One region of the Streptococcus marmotae genome, then DNA from elsewhere that is predicted to be linked to it. Evidence: predicted binding sites of a transcription regulator. Region 1 holds the regulator's gene; the other holds the start of a gene.
What was found. Region 1 encodes HrcA, which represses chaperone genes, less so after heat shock. Its sites were predicted from a motif close to TTAGCACTCNNNNNNNNNGAGTGCTAA; they were not measured.
Positions count from the first base shown of each region.

Region 1 (7,968 bases):
TTGCACAGCCATTTTATCTGCTGACAAGTCAATGCCGTTTTCTTTCTTGAACTCTGTAACCATGTGGTCGATGATTTTTTGGTCAAAGTCATCTCCACCAAGTTTGTTATCCCCAGCAGTCGCAAGAACATCAAAGACACCGTCACCTAACTCAAGGATTGAAACGTCAAATGTTCCTCCACCAAGGTCAAATACCAAGATTTTTTCTTCTTTGTCTGTCTTGTCAAGACCGTAAGCAAGAGCCGCTGCTGTTGGTTCGTTAACGATACGTTCTACTTCAAGACCTGCAATTTTACCAGCATCTTTTGTTGCTTGACGTTGTGCGTCGTTGAAGTAAGCTGGAACTGTAATAACTGCTTTGGTTACTTTTTCACCAAGGTATTCTTCTGCATAGCCTTTCAAGTATTGAAGAATCATCGCAGAGATTTCTTGTGGTGTGTATTCTTTGCCGTTTGCAGCAACTTTTTCAGTAGTTCCCATTTTTGATTTGATAGAGATAATCGTATCTGGATTTGTTACAGCTTGGCGTTTTGCTGCATCACCAACGATGATTTCACCATTTTTGAATGATACAACAGATGGCGTTGTACGATTTCCTTCTGGGTTTGCAATGATTTTACTTTCTGTTCCTTCAAGAACAGCGACTGCAGAGTTTGTAGTTCCTAAGTCAATACCAATAATTTTAGACATAATATAAGATACCAAGAACGCCGAGAATGCGACAAGAATTTTAGGAAATCAACGATGTGTGCTGGCACACGAGGCGATTTATCTAAATTCCGAGCTTTCCGTTCGGGTTCCATTCCTTTCCTAATGTTTATTTTTTCTAATTTACTTTAGTTATCAATTTACAAATAGTTTACGGACATCTCGGTCCAGAATAACTCTATTTTTTACCCAGCCATAACTAGCCTGTCATTTGTTTTAGACCTAGGCAATGCGGTATACACCAACTAGGCTAGATAGTTTTCTTTTAATCTAGGCAAGGCGCTGACGGCTATACTGAGGTATGCCGATGCGACTTAACGACGAGTAAAAGGAAAATAGCAGACTAGTTGTACACGACCACCATAGCAGGGCGAAGCACCCTTTCATGCAGTTTATAGCCTTTTTGGAAGACTTGTGCAATCGTATCAGCTGGATGTTCGTCATCTGCTGGCATGGTTTGGATAGCCATGTGGAAGTTAGGGTCAAATGCCCCGTCCACTGCTACTTCTTCAATCCCTTCATCCTTTAGCGCTTGAATTAGGCTTTCTTGAACCATTTCAAGACCTTTTTTTACATCATCTGTTAGTCCTTCTACGGCTAACGCACGTTCGAGGTTATCAAGCGACGGCAAAATTGCCTTAGCCAAATCCTGACTGCGATAGCGTTGCAAGGTTTGACGTTCTTCGCTGCTACGGCGTTGAATATTTTTGCATTTCAGCTACGGCACGAGAACTCGGTTCACGAGATTGATAAGGCTCATCATGCGGTTGTAATCCACATTGATTGGACCGATGACGGCTAAGATCCCAAAGCCACGATAAGGGATGAGAAACTTAGTTGTCACTACGGTCAGATGAGCAAGCGATGGTTCTCGACTGTCTGCCACCTTGACACTCTGCATTTCATCTTCAGCTAGATTGCTTCGCATTTCAAGAGCTACTTGTTGCGGAAATTCAAAGAACTGGTAAGCCCCAATATCCGCAAAATCAAGCAAGCGAATCTTTCCAGCCGTCACCACATTCTCGGTAAAAAGATCCGAGAAAATGTGTTCAAATAGATGCAAGACATTATCTGTCGTGACAAAATGCCGTTGGATAATCTGCGGAATTTCGGTCCTGAGTTTGTAATGAATATCTAGTACCGTTTTCCCCAGCAATCGTTCTAAGACCAGATTCCTGACTTCCCTTAAATCTTCACGGAGAAAATTCTTAGGAATGGCAAATTGTCTGGTCAGCGTTTTTGACTCATCTAAGGTCATCACAGCCAAAGCTGCATGCTGACTGAGAATGACGATGTCAAACGCTGTGAGTTTCTGCTGACTAGGCTCAACATCAAGCACCGCCACCGTACAGGACGTTAAATCCGACAAGATGGTCGCTGCTGTCTGCAAAATATCATCCAGTCGGAAAAATTCTTGATCGAAACTCCTGACAACCTGATACATATCTTCTTCAGCTAGACTATCAAACGTTAGGGAATGCTCCACAAAGTATTTGAAACCTTCTACACTAGGCATCCGACCGCTCGAGGTATGAGCTTTTTCAAGCAAGCCTTTTTTCTCCAACGCCGCCATATCATTTCGAATGGTCGCACTACTTGAGGCAATACTGTCTTGGAGAGCTTTCGATCCGACTGGCTCGTGCGTTTTCGTAAAGATTTCAACGATCAAATTTAGAATTTCATGTTGGCGTTCTGTTACCAAAACCTCACCTCCATTCGGAATTCCAGCATTAGCACTCTATCCTTTCGAGTGCTAACTCATGATTCTATTATACACCGATTATTCTTAAAGTCAAGGTAGAAAACCAAAAAATTAGCACTCTTTTTGTAAGAGTGCTAAAAATCAGTCTGAAGACCTAGACGCGCCATAGTTAACCAATTACCTGTCTAGTCCTGTTCTGTGTTCTTCCATTTCCAGAAGCGATACAGGATAATCCCTATCAAAACAGGGTGAATCAGGACAATCGTATCCGTCACGATTTTAGAAACAGTCAACTGCTCAAACTGTAAACGAGGCAGATTGAGGAAAAAATTAATACATAAAATAGGTATGGCTGCAATTGCCACTTTCGGACACTGTTTTTTCATTTTAATCCCCTTTCAGCGTAACGTTTTCTCAATTTGTAAAAACCAATCCCGCAATAGAAAAAGACAAAAAGGTAGGCAAGAGACAAAACTCTCCACATCCACAAGGACCAAGCATCCACATCTCGCGGATAAAATGCCTGCCCAAAGACAGCTAGTCCGATTAGAACGAGAGCCAAAAATCGCCACTTGAAGATTTGTCCAATCATGTCAAGTTTGCTTTGACGGTCGCTATAAATAGTTACTTCTTCACCTACTGTCACAGGTTTGCGAAAATAGACAAAATTATTACAAGTTCCGAGATTCTCCCAGCCATAGTCCTCATACATTTGGTAATAGACTTCCTGATCCTCTCCCAATCTCGGCTTGAAATCAAGACGATAGACCACTTCTTCCGGTTGGCATTTCTCAAAAATGAATAGACAGAAGAAGCGTACTTCTTTTAACTTCCAACCCTTACGGTGCATGTCGGTTAAGTACTCTTCTTCCTTTTCAAAATCTGTAATGAAGAACAACTTCCATTCTTTTTTCATCTTACAGCTCCTTTTTCAAGCGATGCAATGTCCACAGTTGATAGGCTACTAAACTGAGCCAGATAAGCAACATCATGCAATTCCAGGCAAACTGCTGCCATTTCCACTCCGCAATGCGCCAAATCGAGCTATTAGCTAGCGCAATCCAAGGCAAAATTGCAGTGGATAAAATCCGATTCGTCACAATTTTCTTTTGATAAATATATGCTACTACGATCATTGTAGAGGAGCGCTTCATCTGGAGTGCCTACCGCAGCTACAGGCTTGCACCAGATAACATAGGGTGACACACCACAGACCATTTCCCAGCCTGCATCTTGAAAGAAACTCAGATAATGGGTATCGTATTCTGGAAAAAAACCAGTTTCTTTCTTACTAGGCTGATACACATCAATCTGATAGTGCATTTCTTCAGAAGGGCAGGCTACAAATTCCATCTTCCCACTCCAAGACGATACCTGCTGTAAAGCCTGACCTGCTAGGTGCATCTGACCTAAATACTCTTCCATTTGATTCAGCTGAAAAGCCTTAAATCTCTGCTGTTTCATATCTCACACCTCGGCTATTTCGATAAAGGCGCTCAATCCTAGCTAATTCAATGCCCAAAACCTCTCGTCCTAACTTCGTTATCAGATAGATCTTACGCTTTTCTTCCTCGCGGACAAAGGCAATCAGACCGTCTTTTTCCATCTTAGAAAGAGTACCATACATAGTTCCTGGGCTAATCACAACTTGTCCACTCGTTAATTCCTTGGTCTTTTGGGTGATCTCATAACCATGCCGCTCTTCCTGTAAGGCAAATAAAATATAAAATGCTGTTTCCGTCATTGGAAGATAGACCCGTCTGATTTTTTCTTCCATTTTATTACCCCTTGTAGTTCGATATATCGTACTTCGATACACGAAGTATATCGCATCTCGATGTAATTGTCAAGGAAAAATAAAAAAGTGGGACTCAATCGTGATTTCTTAGAAACCGAGCTCCCCACTCTCATATTCTGAACTAACGTGCCAATCTACTCTTTTTCTTTACATATGTCGTTTGAGCAACTCAGCGCCAGTCTGGCGATACGACATATCTCCTACTGCTTCTATGCTAAATTGTCCATTTTCGTATCTCAAAACAGTTATCGAACCATTATCTAGTGCTAGATTGGTTGGACGTTCTGGTTCTAGTAGATTCACCAAGGTTGCAATCGTCATACCGTGACTAACAACCAAGGCATTTCCCCCACCTTGTTTTTCAAGGTCTTTAGCAATACGTTCAAAGCCATTAAAAATGCGCTCTTTTAACACTTCCCAAGGTTCAGACCAATTGGCCGAGTCAGCTTCATGTACCCCATTGGCAATTTCTTCGAAAGTCATCGTATTGGCATCGACAACTCCGCTAATGCGTGGCAATACACCACTAAACAATTCTGCATCATACATCCCTTCAAAGCTCCCAAAACACCATTCACGAATACGTTTATCTTGATAGTAAGGAATCTTACCAAGAATGCCCAATTCTCTTTGAGCAATGGTAATCGTCTGAACTGTCCGACCTAAATCACTGGATACGGCAACCTTAAATTCCAAACCAGCTTCCTTCAAACCAAGACCTAATTCGCGAATACCCGTTTCGCCTATTGTCGTCAAGGGAGTATCACACCAGCCTTGCACCCGACCAATAGTATTAAACATGGTCTTACCATGGCGCGCAATATATAATCTAGTTTCTGCCATTGTTGTTCCTCCTTGTCTTCCTCATCCTATTATATCAAAAAACGACTGTCTAAGACAATCGTTTCCTATTCTCTAATTTTTAAAGCTATGGATTGGTGCTGGAATTTGTCCACCACGCGCAATAAAATCAGCAGATGAAGCTTGATTGACTTTCATAACAGGAGCCGTTCCTAATAGGCCACCAAATTCAATCAGGTCCCCTTCTTTGCCTTTTGGAATAATCCGTACAGCAGTTGTTTTCTGATTGATTACTCCAATTGCTGCTTCATCCGCAATCATGGCAGCAATGGTCTCTGCAGGTGTTTCTTCTGGAATGGCAATCATATCTAATCCAACTGAACAAATGGCTGTCATCGCTTCTAATTTTTCCAAATTCAGCGAACCAGATTGAACAGCTGCAATCATCCCCTCATCTTCAGAAACAGGAATAAAGGCACCAGACAGGCCACCAACTTGATTACAGGCCATCACACCGCCCTTTTTCACTTGGTCATTGAGGAGAGCAAGCGCTGCTGTCGTCCCATGCGTTCCAACCGTTTCAAGACCCATTTCTTCTAAAACACGGGCTACCGAATCACCAACAGCAGGGGTTGGAGCAAGACTTAAATCCACAATCCCAAACTTCACACCCAGACGTTCACTCGCCATTTGACCGACCAACTGACCAATACGGGTAATCTTAAAGGCTGTCTTTTTAACTGTCTCAGCCACAACATCAAAGCTCTCTCCACGAACTTTTTCTAAAGCACGCTTAACTACCCAGGACCTGATACGCCAACATTGATGACCACATCAGCTTCGCCAACTCCATGAAAGGCTCCAGCCATGAAGGGATTATCTTCTACTGCATTCGCAAAAACAACTAATTTTGCAGCTCCCATTTCAGACAAAGTCGCTGTTTCCTTGATAATCCGTCCCATATCACGGACAGCTGTCATATTGATTCCTGTCTTGGTTGAACCGATATTGACAGACGAGCAGACCTTGTCTGTTTCAGCTAAAGCACGAGGAATGGAGTTGATTAAGATTTCATCCCCTTTTTGATAACCTTTTTGCACTAAGGCAGAAAATCCACCAATAAAATCAACCCCGATTTCCTTGGCTGCTCGGTCTAGCGCTTTGGCTAGGGGAAGATAATCCGTCGCATCTGTCGCTGCTCCAACCAGAGCAATGGGTGTCACACTCACCCGTTTATTGACAATAGGAATCCCTAATTCCGCTGCAATCTCATCACCGACCGCGACCAAATCACGTGCCTTGGTCGTAATTTTTTCGTAAATCTTCTCAGCTGCACGGTCGATGTCCGTATCAATACAATCCAGAAGCGAAATTCCCATCGTGATGGTCCGAATATCGAAATTCTGCTCCTCAATCATAGCAATGGTTTCAGTTACTTGTCTAATATCCATTCCGCTACCTCTTAGATGTTATACATGGCTTCAAAAATGGCGGCGCTTTGAATGTTAATTTTAACATTCAAGCTCTCACCAAAGGCGTCAAATTCCTGACGTAAGACCGCAAAATCTTTTTTATCATCGCTTGAAACAACTGCCATCATCGTGAAAAATTCATCTAAAACGGTTTGTGAAATATCATCAATATTCAATCCTAATTCCGCAATCTTAGCAGAAACTCCCGCTACAATACCGGTTCTATCTTTCCCAACAACTGTAATAATCGCTTTCATCTTAGCCCTCTTTCCTTTTTATCTCATGATGAATGACCCAAAAAGTCTTTGACCTCAGAAAGATCTAAAAAGACCTCTTCTCCAATTTGCAACGCTGGCATTCCCACATAACCATTTTCTTTTGCTTGCTGAAAAGCTGGATGCTGATCTCGCAAACGGATAAAACGCTTAAAATTAGCCAAATTAGCCGTAATCTCAACAGCTTCATAGTCGAAGGACAATTCTTTTAAACCAGCCACAAACGGAGCTGTATCTGGACATTCTGTCACAAAAAATAGGGTTGCAGTCATCTTCTACCTCGCTTCTTCTACTTTCTGATTTCCATTGTACCACAAAAGCAAACCAAGCCCTAAGCGTCATCTATATTTTTTAAAAAATATTCGGAAAAAATGAAAGAAGACCTGCCTCCCGTATATACAGGAAACAAGCCCTCCACAATTCTCTTTTGCCACTAGATACGACAGATACAGTTTACTACCTTATTTCCCTACATAGGTGTGCATTGGATACGTCAAATACTCTACATCACGTGCTTTTTCACATGTCACAAATCCAGCTGGTGCATCCATAACAGTTGGGATACGGTTTACGACAGTTGCACAAGTATGCGCTACTGTATCTGGTTTTTTGACAGAGAATATCAAATCAGGTTCGCCAAAGATTTCCCAATCGCACATATCTCCGTCATCTTCACGGTAAACTTTTCCGATACATTCTACTTCTAATTCAATACCTTGGTTCGTATGAATAGTTGTAACGGCTGACATTCCTGTTACCTCTCCTGCTGGAATAGTCCGGCCAAGTGTTTCAGAATAAATGTCTTCATCAAGAATGTATGGTACACTCTTTTGGGAAATATCTTTGATGGTCAAGTTCATTTTCGCACAGATACCTTCTGCAGAATTCCACATGTAAGAAGGGAAGCTTTCAGCAGAAGCAATTTCTTTTTCAAATCGTTCTACATCGTAGCCAGCACCATGTGCTTCAGCAAGTGCTAGACCGTAATCTTCTACGTTATAGCTGACAGCACCTTTAATCTTAGTGATTTTATTCATCCCTGCCATCATAAGACATGGCATATTAATCCAGTAAATATCCTGCATACCAGATCCCATAATAGTCACACCATGTTCTTTCGCCAATTTATCGAGACGATTTGTTTCTGATGGAGAAGTTGTCCAAGGATAAATTGCTTCCTCACAGGTTGAAATCACATTCACCCCATGTTTA
Region 1 is NZ_CP015196.1:418,445-426,412, forward strand. It holds gene dnaK (molecular chaperone DnaK) at 1-690, opposite strand, end outside; partial or broken gene grpE (nucleotide exchange factor GrpE) at 1,052-1,436, opposite strand; gene hrcA (heat-inducible transcriptional repressor HrcA) at 1,427-2,410, opposite strand; gene A4H00_RS02130 (hypothetical protein) at 2,596-2,796, opposite strand; gene A4H00_RS02135 (DUF2812 domain-containing protein) at 2,793-3,326, opposite strand; gene A4H00_RS02140 (DUF2812 domain-containing protein) at 3,458-3,874, opposite strand; gene A4H00_RS02145 (PadR family transcriptional regulator) at 3,855-4,187, opposite strand; gene A4H00_RS02150 (histidine phosphatase family protein) at 4,356-5,051, opposite strand; partial or broken gene A4H00_RS02155 (PFL family protein) at 5,124-6,460, opposite strand; gene A4H00_RS02160 (ACT domain-containing protein) at 6,472-6,738, opposite strand; gene A4H00_RS02165 (hypothetical protein) at 6,762-7,028, opposite strand; gene A4H00_RS02170 (NAD(P)H-dependent amine dehydrogenase family protein) at 7,218-7,968, opposite strand, start outside.

Region 2 (7,968 bases), 250 kb from region 1:
TCTTGCAAAGCTTCTTCGTAATTACTGTATTTACTAGTACTAATAATATTTTCTTCCCAGCCATCCAAGAACCACCAAGGCTCAAAATCACCATACATCCTAATCACTTGATACATCTCTTCACTCCCTTACGCTGACTATTATAGCGAATTTTCATACAGGAGAAAAAGAATTAGCTTGTGAAATTTATTCTACTTAAAAAACATCTCACTCAACCTCTCTATTTTTTGAGAGAAACTGAAGTGTGCAAGCAATGATATGAAATAATTACCAGCAAAGATTAAAATCTGACGTCGTTAACCCACCTTATCGAACTCTAGTTCTACCTGCATTTTCGTTTCCTAGTCAGATTTTGATCTTTATAGAGTATAAAGCAAGCCCCATCATCTGCTCCATTTTTCTTTCTAGTATGCAAAAACTCTCGCAGAATAGCTTCTACGAGAGTTGATTATTACATCATACCGCCCATCATGCTTGGGTCCATTGCTGGAGCTGGGGCAGCTGGTTCTGGTTTGTTTGCGACAACTGCTTCTGTTGTCAAGATAAGGCTGGCAACGCTGGCTGCATTTTGAAGGGCAGAACGCGTTACTTTAACGGGGTCAATAATCCCTGCTTCAATCATGTTGACCCACTCGCCTGTTGCTGCATTGAAGCCTGTTCCAGCTTCTGAATGCTTCAAGCGGTCAATCACGATAGAGCCTTCAAAACCTGCATTCAAAGCAATTTGACGAACTGGCTCTTCCAAAGCTCGAAGGACAATATTGCGTCCTGTCGCTTCGTCACCTTCCACCTCAAGGCTCGCTACAGCATCAATAACATTGACAAAGGCTGTTCCACCACCGGCTACAATTCCTTCTTCAACAGCTGCACGAGTGGCATTGAGAGCATCTTCGATGCGGAGTTTCATTTCTTTCAACTCAGTCTCTGTCGCTGCACCGACTTTAATGACTGCCACACCACCTGACAATTTCGCCAAGCGTTCTTGTAATTTCTCACGGTCAAAATCAGAGGTTGTTGTTTCGATTTGTGCTTTGATAATGCCGATACGGTTGCGAATCGTTGTCGCATCGCCCGCACCTTCTACAATAACGGTTGTGTCTTTGTCAACTGTTACTTTAGAAGCCTGACCAAGTGCTTCAATGGTTGCGTCTTTCAATTCAAGACCTAAATCATCAGTGATAACTGTACCACCTGTCAAGATTGCAATATCTTCCAGCATAGCCTTGCGACGGTCACCAAATCCTGGTGCTTTTACAGCTACAACATTGAAAGTTCCGCGAATCTTATTCAAGACAAGGGTCGGAAGAGCTTCACCATCTACATCATCTGCGATAATCAAGAGTGGGTGGCTCGTTTGGAGAATGCTTTCCAACAATGGCAAGATTTCTTGAATATTTGAAATCTTCTTATCTGTAATTAAGATATACGGGTTATCAAGGTCTGCCACCATTTTTTCATTATCAGTCACCATGTATTGAGACAAATAACCGCGGTCAAATTGCATACCTTCTACGACATCCAGCTCTGTCTCCATCCCTTTAGACTCTTCAATGGTGATAACGCCGTCTTTGCCAACTTTTTCCATGGCTTCACTGATGTATTCACCCACTTTTTCGCTACGAGAAGATACAGCTGCAACTTGGGCAATGGCTTCTTTATTGGCAACAGGGACTGAATTTGCTTTAAGAGCTTCTACAGCTGCACTGACCGCCACTTCAATTCCACGGCGAATACCGATTGGATTTGCACCTGCGGTTACGTTTTTAATCCCTTCACGGACAATTGCCTGAGTTAAAACTGTTGCAGTTGTTGTTCCGTCACCAGCGATATCATTGGTTTTAGATGCTACTTCGGACACCAATTTAGCACCCATATTTTCAAAATGGTCTTCCAGTTCGATTTCCTTGGCAATAGTCACACCGTCATTGGTGATAAGGGGTGAACCAAATGCTTTTTCAAGCACGACATTACGACCTTTTGGTCCCAAGGTTACTTTGACTGTATCTGCTAAAATATCAACTCCACGCACCATGCTCGTGCGGGCATCTGATGAAAATTTAATCTCTTTTGCCATCTTTTTCCCTTTCTTACTCTACAATTGCTAAAATTTCTGCTTCGCGAACAAGCAAGACCTTCTCTTCGCCGTCTTTGACTTCAATTCCTGCGTGGTCTTCAAGGACAACCTTGTCCCCAGCTTTCACACTTGATGGGACTAATTCGCCCGTTAAGGTGCGGATTCCCTGTCCTACTGCAAGGACTTCAGCAACCTTAGTCGCCTCACGGCTATTTCCTGCAAGGACAAAGCCTCCAACAGTTTGTTCTTCTTTTTCTGCTACTTTTACGACCACATGATCGTTCAATGGTTTTAGCATATCTTACCTCCAAGAATTCGTTTAGCACTCTTTCTAGGTGAGTGCTAATTTCTATGGTTTTATTATATCATTTGGTCAAAAATAGTCAAGAGAATTTCATTTAGTTTTTTGAAAATAGTACTACAGACTGAAAAAGAGAGAGGAATGAACGCGAATGATGAAAGAAGAAGTCTCTCTCTAGTTTCTAAGCCCAGGCCAAAGATGATTTTACTCCCACCCCGCAAGGTTGACGCGATTTGTAGAATGTTGATTTAGCAACGTTTTACAAACCCGACAACTACTGCATCAAAATGTTACAGCTATAAAAGAAACGAAGCTAGACACTTTTTATACGTAATCTTCCAGATTATATTCTTTTGTGGATGAGCGAGGCACGCTCATTATGATTTGTCTCATCCTCCTTTCTCCTATAATAATATTGCAACAAAAGTCTGATTAGAAAAGTAAAAAGCGAACAAAGGAAGAGTTAAAATCTTAAAATTCTCTCTTTGCTCACTTTTTATATATTTTAGTAAAAGAGACTATCTGAAATTATAGCATTTCTACCGTGAAAATCTTTTTGTCCCAAACTCGTTTTACAAACCAGACAACTACTGCGTCAAAATGTTACAGCTATAAAAGAAACGAAGCTGAACACTTTTTATACGTAATCTTCCAGACTACATTCTTTTGTAGGCAAGCGCGACGCGCTCATCCTGATTTGTCTCAGCCTCTTATTCTATCTAAAATGGTAATTCCTCTTCCTCTAATACCAAGTCTGCCAAATCTTCACCTGTATTATTTTCACGCATGGCACGTTGAGCACGACTTTCTAGCAATTGAAATGACTGACCGAGCACTTCTGTTACATATTGGTTTTGCCCATTCTTCTCATATTTACGTGTGCGCAGCTCCCCATCAATAGAAATTAGGCTACCTTTCCCTCCATAAGAAACAAGGGTTTCGGCCAATTTCCCCCAAAAGACAGCTGTAATAAAATCAGCTTCACGCTCACCATTTTCTGTCTTGAATCGACGATTGACAGCGATGGTGATACGGGTCACATTTTTGCCACTGGCTGTCTGGTTCAATTCCGGTTGGGCCGTCAAACGACCAATCATAATCACTTTATTGTACATCTTTTTCCCTCCTACTTATTTATTCGAAAAAGATGTAAAAAAGTCGGCCTGAGCCAACTTTTTTATTATCCTTGCCAATGCTTTGCAGGATCAAAGGGTGTCCCTACTACTTCACTTGAATCTAGCTCAATGATACCACGTTTTTGTGGAGCATTTGGCAGCTGCAATTCACGTGGGCTACACATCATCCCAAAACTTTTTTCACCACGTAATTCTCCCGAGAAAATCAGGCTACCATTTGGCATCATCGCACCAGGCAAAGCAACAATCGTTTTCAAACCAAGGGCAGCATTCGGCGCTCCTGCGACAATTTGAACTGTTTTTTCTTCCCCTATTTTAACTTGACAGATATTCAAGTGGTCACTATCTGGATGAGCAACCAATTTCACAATTTCACCAACGACAAATTTGGGTTCCTTATCATTGACCAACGATTCTGCGAAGCCTTCTTTTTGTAATTCTTGATTGAGAATAGCTACATCTTCATCCGTTAAAAAAACTTGACCACGTCCTGAAATTGTCAACAAGCTAGAGACTTGAAAAATATTCCACGCCACAGTTTCTTGAGTGTCTATCAGAAAGACACGCGCAACATTTCCTTTACGTTCAACAGCCACTTGGTCATTCTTACTATCTGCCACAATAACCATTAAGACATCACCAACATGTTCTTTATTATAGGTAAAAATCATTTCTTATCCTCTCACATTCGCTAAAAAATCATTGATTTCCTGCTTGGTTTTCCGGTCTCGATTGACAAAGCGGGCTATTTCCTTCCCATTTTCCAGAACCACTAAACTGGGAATCCCAAAGACATTCCACTGCTGGGCTACGTCCATATACTCATCTCTGTCCACCAAGACAAATTGAAAGTCTGGATTTTCAGCCTCAATCTCTGGTAAAAACGGCTTAATAAAGCGACAATCACCACACCAATCGGCAGAAAAGAACAAGACTTGTTTTCCTTCTTGCTCGACAAGACCAGCCAATTCCTCAAGACTCGTTGGCACAATCATATCAATTCCTCCTCATACCAAATCACACCTGCTTCATTTTCAAACAGATAGACTGTTTCATCTTCCATGACAACACCACCCACTAAACGGTGCTTATCTGATTCTACCTCGTTGATAAATACAGTTGCAATTTCTCCATATTCAGCAAAAAATGTACGCACTTGCTGGAGAGCTTTCGCTTTTTTTCGTTCTTCATACATGGTCATCGAAAATCGCGCGCTAGCTGCGAGAATACCCGCTCCAACTACACCTGCTAGCAAGGCTGCTTTTTTCTTGTTCATATCCAACATTTTACCACAATTCATGATAAAATAATAGACAGGAGGATCATTATGTCACATTCTATTTTATTTGAAAAAATCAAAGAAGTTACCGAATTACAAGGTATCGCTGGATTCGAACACGAGGTCCGCAATCACATGCGCCAAAAAATCACTCCATACGTTGATCGTATTGAAACAGATGGATTGGGAGGGATTTTCGGAATCAAGGAGACAACCGAAGAAAACGCTCCTCGTATTCTTGTAGCTGCCCACATGGATGAAGTTGGTTTTATGATTAGTCATATTCAAGCAGACGGAACATTCCGAGCAGTAGAAATTGGCGGTTGGAATCCACTTGTCGTATCTAGCCAGGCCTTTACACTACACCTGCAAGACGGTCGAAAAATTCCTGTTATTTCTGGCTCTATGCCTCCCCACCTTTCCCGTGGTACGAATGGTAGCGCTGGACTTCCTGCTACAAAAGATATCATCTTCGATGCAGGATTTAGTTCAAAAGAAGAAGCAGAAACATTTGGCGTACGTCCTGGTGACATTCTCGTTCCGAAAAGTGAGACCATTTTAACTGCAAATGGCCAAAACATCATTTCCAAGTCTTGGGACAATCGTTTTGGGGTGCTAATGGTAACAGAATTGCTCGAAAGTCTATCAGATATCCCTCTTCCAAATCACTTGATTGCTGGTGCCAATGTCCAAGAAGAAGTTGGCTTACGTGGTGCATATGGATCCACAAACAAATTTAACCCTGACATCTTCCTCGCTGTCGATTGTTCCCCTGCAGGTGATATTTTTGGAGAACAGGGCAAAATCGGTGACGGTACCCTCTTGCGATTCTATGATCCAGGGCACATCATGCTCAAAAACATGAAAGACTTCCTTCTCACAACCGCAGAAGAAGCTGGTATTAAATTCCAATATTATTGCGCAAAAGGTGGCACTGATGCAGGAGCAGCCCATAAGCAACTACACGGTATCCCTTCTACTACAATTGGCGTCTGTGCTCGGTATATCCATTCACATCAAACTCTTTACAATATGGATGATTTCTTACAAGCACAAGCCTTTCTACAAGCCATTGTGAAAAAATTAGACCGTTCAACAGTAGATTTAATGAAGCAATACTAAATAGAAAAAGCAACAATGGGATGAATTGTTGCTTTTTTATTATCTTGTTATTCCCATTAACTTACGTACTTCTGGGATTCTTTGAAGCTGCGGCAATAACATCATTGTCACAACAACTCTGAATGGAATTTCTAATACTTTAAAAATACGTCCCTGAACAAAAAACTGGACTGAAATAGGGACCTGTTGGTAGATTTGATTTAAAATTGGGGTCAACAGGAAGGTTCCAATCCCCATAATCACCGTTGTCGCAAGTAGCACATAGAGCCAATCTTTGATTTTATGAATGTCTAATTTCTTTCCATAGTAGAAATAGCCATATAAAAAACCTTGAACTGCTTCTAACAGGGTAAACCAAATAATGAATGCGTATCCCGAGTTTAAAGCAGTCAACACATCATTCACCACAAACACAACAACTGCAATCCATGGACCTGCCAACATTCCGATCAATGTATTTGCAATAAATGACAGACTAACTTTCAATATATTCGGTATAATCCAAAATGAAAAGTAATGACCCAAGATGTAACGTACAGCGATTAACATCGCCAACGCAACTATTAGCTGCACTCCTAATTTAGGAGATTTTTTCGAAAACATATTCTGCTCCTTTTATCAAGTGGAGCTGTCGGCTGATCGACAGCGGATGCAATGGTTTACCGCGCTCTCGCTTCGTTGTACAGCAACATCCCATCCATACACACTTAACGCAAACCACCTACTCTGCGCAAATTACTTTGCCATTTCATTCTACCATATCTCTATTCTTTTGACTAGAGCCTTCCCTGACAAAATCTCAACTTGACGTTGTCTGTTGATGCATCTATTCAACTCCTTACTGCTATCCCTTTTGCACTTGAATAACCCCATTCTAGGAAAAACACTCCTCACTTACAAGAGCAAAAATAAAAAGTGCCCGAGGTAATACTCTATAAAAATCAAAATCTGATTATTCCACAATCGAGAATTATGGAAGGCTGGAAATAGAACGAGCGCAGCTCGTCTCCACTGAACCACTAGTTTGAACTAATGTTAGCTGAGGATTATGACATAATCCTTATTTCCAACCTTCAACAGTCCCCCGGACTGTTGAAGCAAGGTGAGGTAACGACATCAGACTTTGATTTTTGACGAGTATAAGTTCTTTTTCTCCTAACAATGGTACACAAAGACGGATAACCAACTACTGGCTATCCGTCTTCCTTATTTTCAATTCTTATTTTTTCAAACGTTCTACATCACGCGCAATCACAAGTTCTTCATCAGTAGGAATGACTAAAACTTTGACCTTCGAATCAGCTGTTGAAATGTCGCCTTCTGCTCCGAAAACATTCTTTTCAGGATCCAATTCCATCCCAAACCAAGACATACCTTTCACAATTGCATTGCGTACTGTTACAGAATTTTCACCGATACCAGCTGTAAATACCAACGCATCTGCTCCATTTAACACGGCAAAGTATTGAGCAATAAATTTTTGCAAGCGATTAACAAACATATCAAAAGCAAGGGTACACTTTGCATCACCAGCTGCACGACCAGCTTCTATCTCACGCATATCACTTGATACTTCTGCAATTCCTAGGAGACCAGATTGTTTATTCAAGGCGTTGACAACATCCGCTGCATCTTTTAATTCTGCAACATTCTCAATCAGGTAAGGGATAATCGCAGGGTCAATATCTCCAGAACGTGTTCCCATCATCGGTCCAGCTAACGGAGTAAAGCCCATTGATGTATCAACGGATTTCCCGCCATCAACTGCTGTGATTGAAATCCCGTTTCCAATATGAGCCGTAATCAGTTTTAAGTCTTCAATTGGCTTATTTAATACTTTTGCAGCCTCACGCGAAACATAATAGTGAGATGTTCCATGAGCGCCGTATTTACGAACTTGATGCTCTTCATAATATTTCGTCGCAATTGGGTAACGATAAGCAACATCTGGCATGGTTGTATGGAATGCTGTGTCAAAAACAGCCACACTTGTAATATCTGGCAAGATATTCTTAAATGCGCGGATACCTGCAGCATTGGCTGGATTATGAAGCGG
Region 2 is NZ_CP015196.1:667,510-675,477, forward strand. It holds gene A4H00_RS03375 (DUF1033 family protein) at 1-116, opposite strand, end outside; gene groL (chaperonin GroEL) at 452-2,074, opposite strand; gene groES (co-chaperone GroES) at 2,088-2,372, opposite strand; gene A4H00_RS03390 (single-stranded DNA-binding protein) at 3,095-3,490, opposite strand; gene ytpR (YtpR family tRNA-binding protein) at 3,556-4,182, opposite strand; gene A4H00_RS03400 (thioredoxin family protein) at 4,186-4,506, opposite strand; gene A4H00_RS03405 (DUF4651 domain-containing protein) at 4,503-4,787, opposite strand; gene pepA (glutamyl aminopeptidase) at 4,839-5,912, shown strand; gene A4H00_RS03415 (folate family ECF transporter S component) at 5,952-6,515, opposite strand; THF riboswitch at 6,554-6,643, opposite strand; gene A4H00_RS03420 (acetate kinase) at 7,132-7,968, opposite strand, start outside.
Region 2: groES (co-chaperone GroES) is a predicted target of HrcA. The motif match lies at 2,394-2,420, and genes of this name have one in related genera.